3 regions of the Nonomuraea sp. NPDC050556 genome follow, and region 3 is predicted to be linked to each of the others. Evidence: riboswitches for the same ligand, from Rfam matches in the RefSeq annotation. Region 3 holds a riboswitch; each other region holds the start of a gene.

Region 1 (2,257 bases), on a different contig from region 3:
CCAGCGCGACGGCGCGTTCTCCGCGGTGTTCCACCGGGCCGAGCCGCCGAGCAGGAAGTAGTCGACGACCAGCACGGCGAACATCGGCACGAACACCGCGCCGATCACGCTCAGGAACGCCGCGTAGGAGTTGACGTTGACGAGCAGCGCCACGCCGATGGTCAGCAGGCCGATGACGAGCGAGAAGATGCGCCGGTCGACGCGCGGCATCAGGTTCTGCAGGGACATCGTCGTGGAGTAGTTGTTGGCGAACGACTGGTCGGTCTCCCTGATCACCAGGATCCCGAAGAACAGCGCCCCCAGCGGAGCGGCGACGAACGGGCCGAACACCGCCGTGCTGTCCGCCGTGACGGCGGCCGCCCCCGCGATGGCCACCGCATAGACGCCCAGCCCCAGGCAGGCGACCTGGGCCAGCGTGTAGCCGCCCACGACGCCGGTGAACGCCGCCCTGCTCGACCTGGAGTGCCTGGCGAAGTCGGCCGCCATGGGCACCCAGGAGACCGACAGCGCGATCACCAGGTCGACGGCCGGCGCGAAGCCGTCCCAGGAGCCGCCGGTCTGCGGGCCGACCTGGGAGAGCAGCGAGTACGCGAACCACGCCATCGCCACGACCACCCCGATCGTGACGTAGCGCCGCAGGATCCTGATGGACCCGAGCGGCCAGATGGTCAGCGCCGTGGTGAGCACCCCGGCGACGACCACCCACACCCCGTACGGCACGGCCGTGCCGAAGATGGCCGTCGCGCCCTTGGAGATCACCCACAGCTCGAACGCGCCCCAGCCCAGCATCTGGATGATGTTGATCACCGTGGGGACGTAGGAGAGCTTCGCGCCGAACAGACCGCGCAGCAGCACCATGGACGGCTGCCCGGTCTGCGTGCCGGGGATGGCGGACAGCCCCACCATCGCGGTGCCGATCAGGCTCCCGACGACGGCAGCCACGAGGGCCGCCGTCAGGGTCAGGGGGGCGTCACCGGTGGGGTTGACCAGCCAGAGGGCGCTGGAGAAGCCGAGGAGGCTGACTCCGAGGTTGGCCCAGAGGGCTCCCTGGTCGAGCACGCCGAGCGCTTTGGGAGGTGCTTCTCCCAGCGTCAGAGGGACTTCCGCGTGCTGGGGGTCATCGACGACATGCGTCATCACACACTCCCTACGCCGGCATTACCCGGACAGGTTCATGCGGTCGGCAACAGCGGTAGTTGCCCTCTCAGCCTGGTTGCCCCAAGCTCCCGCGGTTCTGAAGTTTCGCCCAGGATAATGCCATACGTCGGTTTCTAGGAAGGCGGGCCCTGGCAGCCCATGCGTACCCAGAGTGCCTCGTCCTCGCCCGGGTCGATCATTTCCGGGGCCGCGGAGAGCTGCGCGTGGCCCTCGCTCACCGGGGCGCCGTCGATGACGTACCAGTTGTCCGGCACCGCGGAAGGCTCCTCCTCGCCGTACTCGGTGACGGAGTCGACCGTCACACCGCGCTCCTGGAACAGCCGCTTGACCTCGCCGACGGTCTTGTTGACGAAGTTCACGCAATGCATGACCTCGCCGTCGTCGTGAATGCTGCTGACGACGTCGTACCTCTCGCCAGGCTTCGCGGCGCGGCCGAGGTCCACGGTGGCCTGGCCCTTGAAGTCGACGGGGACCCTGATGCCGAGCGGGCAGCCTCCCGTCTCCTCGCACTCCGGTACGTCGATCGTCTGGATCTCCTCCGGGAGCGAGTTGTCCGGGCGGTAGGCCGTGATCTCCCCCACGTGCCCCGGCGAGGCCGACGTCAGCGTCAGGGTGACGTTGATGCCGCGCGCCCTGAGCTCCGCCTGGATCTGCTCCGAGGAGGCGTTCAGATCCTGGACCGTGATGACGTAGTAGCCGTTCTCCACCGTGATGTCGAGGGCCGCCGCCGGTTGCGGGGTGAGCACTGCCCAGCTCACCGCGGTCACGGCGGCGGCGGCCAGCGCGACGGCCGGCAGCGCGAAGCGCCGGAGGATGCTGGTGCGCCGAGCGGGAGCGGGCATGGCCTGGGGCTCCGCTTCCATTTCCATGATCTCGTGCATCAGCTCGTACGCGCTGGGGGTCAGTCCCGGCCCCGGGTCGGGGGCCAGGGAGGCTACGAGGTTGTCCATGCTCACGAGCTCTCCTTGACGAGTGCGGGGGCGAGGGTGACGGCGCGCGTGCCGTACCTGCTGACGTCGACGTCCGATGCGGCCAGCTCCGCTGCCAGCCGCTTGCGCGCCCGGTGCAGGCGCAGCCGTACGGCTCCGCGCGAGATGCC
Region 2 (2,257 bases), 3.2 Mb from region 3:
CAGGGGCCGATCAGCGGCACGTTGTCCGGCGTGCTCGGGCGCAGCCCGGCCACCACGTCGGCGAGCTCCAGCTCGGTGACGCCGGGCACCAGTTCCCTGGCGTCCCTGAGCAGCTCGTACACGCCTCCGGCCGTCACCCTGGTGTCGAAGCCCAGCTCCTCCTGGGTGGCGCCGACGACCAGCTCGCCGTCGCCGCGCGGCACGAGGTAGACGGACGCGCCGTGCACGGTGCCCCTGACGCAGCGGGTGAGCAGGGGGGTGGGGGAGTGGAGGCGCATGATCTGCCCCTTGACCGGGCGCACGGGGACGCCCGCCAGCTCGCCGCTCCACACCCCCGCCGCGAGGATCACCCGGTCCGCTTCGAGGACTTCCTGGTACGGCCCGGCCTCACGCGGCGCCAGCCGTACCCCCTTGACGGCCTCGCCCTCGCGCAGGAGCTCGGTCGCGCGCGCCCGGATCACGGGCACCCGCAGCTTTGACAGGGCGGCCAGGAGGGCTGTGGTGACGCGTCTGGGGTCCACCCAGGCGTCCTGGGGCGCCAGGAGGCCGCCGCGCACCGACGGGGCCAGCATGGGCTCCAGGCGGCGGCACTCGCGCCCGGTGAGCCGCTCGACCGGCAGGCCGAGCTTGTCCATGAAGGCGGCCAGCTCGTCCAGCGCCGCCAGATCATCGGTCCCGAACGCCACGTCGAGCGTCCCGTCGACCCGGTAGTCGAGCTCGACCCCCGACTCCGCGAGCAGTTCCGCCGCGAAGGACGGCCAGCGGCGCAGCGACGCGAGCCCCAGCCGGAGCAGAGGCTCCTCCGTGTATGTGACCTCGCTCACCGGAGCCAGCATCCCCGCGGCGGCGTGCGAGGCGCCAGAAGCCGGTGCGGGGTCGACCACGGTGACCGTACGGCCCGCACGGGCGAGCCGCCAGGCGATCGACAGCCCGACGACGCCACCGCCCACGACCAGGTCCATTTCCGCTCCCTTCGCCGGCATGATCCGGATCAGGTGTCTTGCGGTCGAAGGCCCGTGACAGCCTTCCTCTCAGCCCGGTCAGGCCGGACTCCCGCGCGTCTTACGCCCCCAGCCTACCGCTGCGGGAAAGCGCACTTTAGGGTCGTGGGCGTGAATCATGTCGTAGTGGTAGGCGCAGGGCTTGCAGGGGTACGGAGTGTCGAGGCGCTGAGGGGACGCGGGTTCCCCGGCAGGATCACGCTGGTGGGCGAGGAGCGCCACCGGCCCTACGACCGCCCGCCGCTGTCCAAGGCGGTGCTGCTCGGCAAGACCGACCAGTCCTACGTGGACGTCGACCTGGACGCGCTGGAGGTCGACTTCAGGCCTGGCGTCTCGGCCAAGGGCCTGCGCGAGGGCGTGCTGGAGACCACCGAGGGCGAGTTCACCTACGACGGCCTGGTCATCGCGACCGGCGCGGAACCCATCAAGCTGCCGGGCGACGGCATGCAGCACGTGCTGCGCACCATCGACGACGCGCTCACCCTGCGCGCCGTCTTCGTCCGCGGCGCCCGCGTGGCGATCATCGGCGCGGGCTGGATCGGCGCGGAGGTCGCCACGGCCGCCCTGCGCGCCGGATGCCACGTGACCGTCATCGAGGCGGGCTCCGCCCCGCTGGCGCACGCCATCGGCCCCGAGGTCGGCTCCCGCACCGCCGCCTTCTACGAGGGCATCGACCTGCGCCTGGACACCATGGTCGGCTCCGTCGACGAGGGCGGCGTGCAGCTGCTCGACGGCTCGTTCGTCGACGCGGACGTGGTCGTCACCGGCATCGGCGTCCGCCCCACCGTCGAATGGCTCGCCGGATCCGACATCGACCTGCACAACGGCGTCGTCACCGACGAGCACCTGCGCACCTCCCTGCCCGGCGTGCTCGCCGTCGGCGACTGCGCCGCGTGGTGGTCGCGCCGCTACCGGACCCGCCTGCGCGTCGAGCACTGGGACACCGCGCTCAGCGCCCCCGAGATCGCCGCAGCGACCCTGCTCGGCGAGGAGGGCGTCTACGACCCGGTGCCGTACTTCTGGTCGGAGCAGTTCGGGCACATGGTCCAGTACGCGGGACACCACGCGGGAGCCCGCATGATCAACCGCGGCGGGCCCGACGGCAAGTGGTCCGTGTGCTGGCTCACCGACGACGACCGGCTGGCCGCCGTCCTCACCGTCGACCGCCCGCGCGACCTCGTCCAGGGGCGCAGGATCGTCGAGGCGGGACAGCGCCTCGACCCCTCTCGCCTGGTCGATCCCGACGTTCCTCTACG
Region 3 (2,257 bases):
TCGCGCCTCCGCGGCGGCTGATCTGGCGGAGGAGGGCGCGCGACTGCTGGCCTTCGCCGGGTTCGAGGGAGGGAGCATCACATGGCAGACGCCCAGCGGCTCTTCGACGACCTAGCCGAGGAGCACCTGGTGAAGCCGGAGGTGAGCATGGGGCGCATCCTGGCCAACGAGGGGCTGACGGTGAACGGCAAGCTCTACGCCTTCTGCTCCAGGGATCGCCTGATCGTGAAGGTGCCCCTGGAGCGGGCGCGCGCCCTGCTTTCCGACGGTACGGCGGAGCCGGTCGAGATGGGCAAGCGGCGGATGAAGGAGTGGGTGGCCTTCACCTCGCCGCAGGAGGAGGAGTGGCGCGCCTTCATGGCCGAGGCCCTCGCCTTCGTCGAGAGCCTCACCAAACGTTAGACCCCTCACGAGGAGAGACCTCTTCTCGGGGTCAGGGTCTTTCTGCCAGGGGTTCTTAGAGCCACTGGGCGGTCGGCCACTGCTCCAGCCGCCAGGCGCTGTCCCAGAAGAGCCACTCGAACTCGGTGGCCTTCACGAACGCCTCGGCCATGGCGTCCGCGTGCTCGGAGGTGGCCAGCCGGTCGGCGATGGCCCGCGCCTGGGTGACGGCCGCCTCGAACTCCGGATCCGCATAGGTCTCGATCCACGCCCGATAGGGATGCTCAGGCGTGCTGCGCGACACCAGCGCCTGTCCGACGTCCTGATAGACCCAGAAACACGGCAACACAGCAGCGACCAGCACCGGATAGGGCGCACTGAGCGCCACAGCCTGCAACCAGGAGGAGTAGGCCAGCGCACTCGGCGAGGTCACCACGCCGGACAGATCCGCCTCGGTCAGACCGTACTGCTCGATGTATCCGGCGTGCAGCGTGCGCTCAGCCGCGATGGCGGCGTGCGCGCTCTGCGCCCAGAACGCCGCCTCGTCGGGATCCTGCGCCCGCACCGCCGCCGTGGCCAGCGCCTTGGCGAACGCCTCCAGGTAGCGGGCGTCCTGGACGATGTAGAAGGCGAACCGCTCCCTGTCGAGGGTGCCGTCGCCGAGGGCGGCGTTGAACGGGTGCTCGTGGATGGCGCGCAGCAGCTTGGCCGTACGGGCCCAGACGTCGTCGGAGAACACGACAGTCCCTTCGCTAGTCCGAACTAGATCAGGTTCAACGGGTGTGATCTCAGCCCTGGACATACCGGGCACCCCGCGTCAGTGGACCACTGTAGCCGTTTCCGATGGGGAGAAAAATTTCTGCGAGTGAATGTCGATCCGCGCGAGCTCCGTCCGACGCGTCTGTGAAAGCACTCGAGAACACCTGGGAGACGCAATGAGCACCGTGATCATGGCCAACGTCGTGTCCGTCGACGGCTTCATCGCCGACGACAACGACCAGCCGGGACCGCTGTTCGACTGGTACTTCAGCGGCGACACCCCGCTCACCGCCGAAGGGTTCGGCAAGGTGTCGGCGGCGTCCGCCGCCTACATCAGGCCGATCTGGGAGAGCGTGGGGGCGATGGTGATCGGGCGGCGGCTGTTCGACATGACGAACGGCTGGGAGGGCAACCCGCCCGTCGGCGGGCACGTGGTCGTCGTCTCGCACCGGCCCAAGCCCGAGGGGTGGCACCCCGAGGCGTCCTACCACTTCGTCGACGACGTGACGAAGGCGGTCGCCAAGGCCAAGGAGCTCGCCGCGGGGGGTACGGTCTCCGTGGCGGCGGGGGAGGTCGGCGGGCAGGCGCTGGAGCTCGGGCTGGTGGACGAGGTGGCGATGGACGTCGTGCCGGTCGTCTTCGGGTCGGGCAAGCGCTACTTCGGGTCGGTCGGCAACGCGCAGCTGCTGCTGGAGGACGCGCACACGGTCGTCCAGGGCGACCGCGTCCTGCACCTGCTGTACAAGGTGCGCCGCTGACATGGCCGCGACCGTCCTTTACATGTCGATGTCCCTCGACGGCTTCGTCGCCGGGCCGAACGAGAGTCTGGAGAACGGGCTGGGTGACGGTGGGGAGCGGCTGCACTCGTGGTTCTCGAACGCCGAGGGTCCTGACCGCGAGGTCGTCGACGAGTCGTTGACCACGGGGTCGGTGCTCGCCGGGCGGGGGACCTTCGAACCGGCGGGAGGGTGGGGCGGGGATCACCACGACGGGATCGCCATCTTCATCCTCAGCCGCCACCGGCCCGCGCCCGAGTTCGCCCAGTGGCCCAACGTGACGTACCTGGGCGACCTGGAGGAGGCGGTACGGCGGGCCAGGGACGCGGCGGGTTCTCGGA

What was found. Region 3 has a riboswitch for thiamine pyrophosphate ahead of tenA (thiaminase II). Riboswitches for the same ligand answer to the same signal wherever they lie in the genome.
Region 1: linked by a shared signal. The riboswitch ahead of ACIBG8_RS44625 (purine-cytosine permease family protein) and the one ahead of tenA (thiaminase II) in region 3 are both predicted to bind thiamine pyrophosphate.
Region 2: linked by a shared signal. The riboswitch ahead of thiO (glycine oxidase ThiO) and the one ahead of tenA (thiaminase II) in region 3 are both predicted to bind thiamine pyrophosphate.

What each region holds. Positions count from the first base shown of each region.
Region 1 is NZ_JBITGU010000005.1:482,235-484,491, forward strand. It holds gene ACIBG8_RS44625 (purine-cytosine permease family protein) at 1-1,137, opposite strand, end outside; TPP riboswitch at 1,127-1,240, opposite strand; gene ACIBG8_RS44630 (hypothetical protein) at 1,272-2,108, opposite strand; gene ACIBG8_RS44635 (RNA polymerase sigma factor) at 2,111-2,257, opposite strand, start outside.
Region 2 is NZ_JBITGU010000001.1:3,669,755-3,672,011, reverse strand. It holds gene thiO (glycine oxidase ThiO) at 1-962, opposite strand, end outside; TPP riboswitch at 952-1,067, opposite strand; gene ACIBG8_RS17370 (NAD(P)/FAD-dependent oxidoreductase) at 1,113-2,257, shown strand, end outside.
Region 3 is NZ_JBITGU010000001.1:452,365-454,621, forward strand. It holds gene ACIBG8_RS02260 (winged helix DNA-binding domain-containing protein) at 1-115, shown strand, start outside; gene ACIBG8_RS02265 (hypothetical protein) at 82-402, shown strand; gene tenA (thiaminase II) at 458-1,120, opposite strand; TPP riboswitch at 1,108-1,206, opposite strand; gene ACIBG8_RS02275 (dihydrofolate reductase family protein) at 1,317-1,898, shown strand; gene ACIBG8_RS02280 (dihydrofolate reductase family protein) at 1,900-2,257, shown strand, end outside.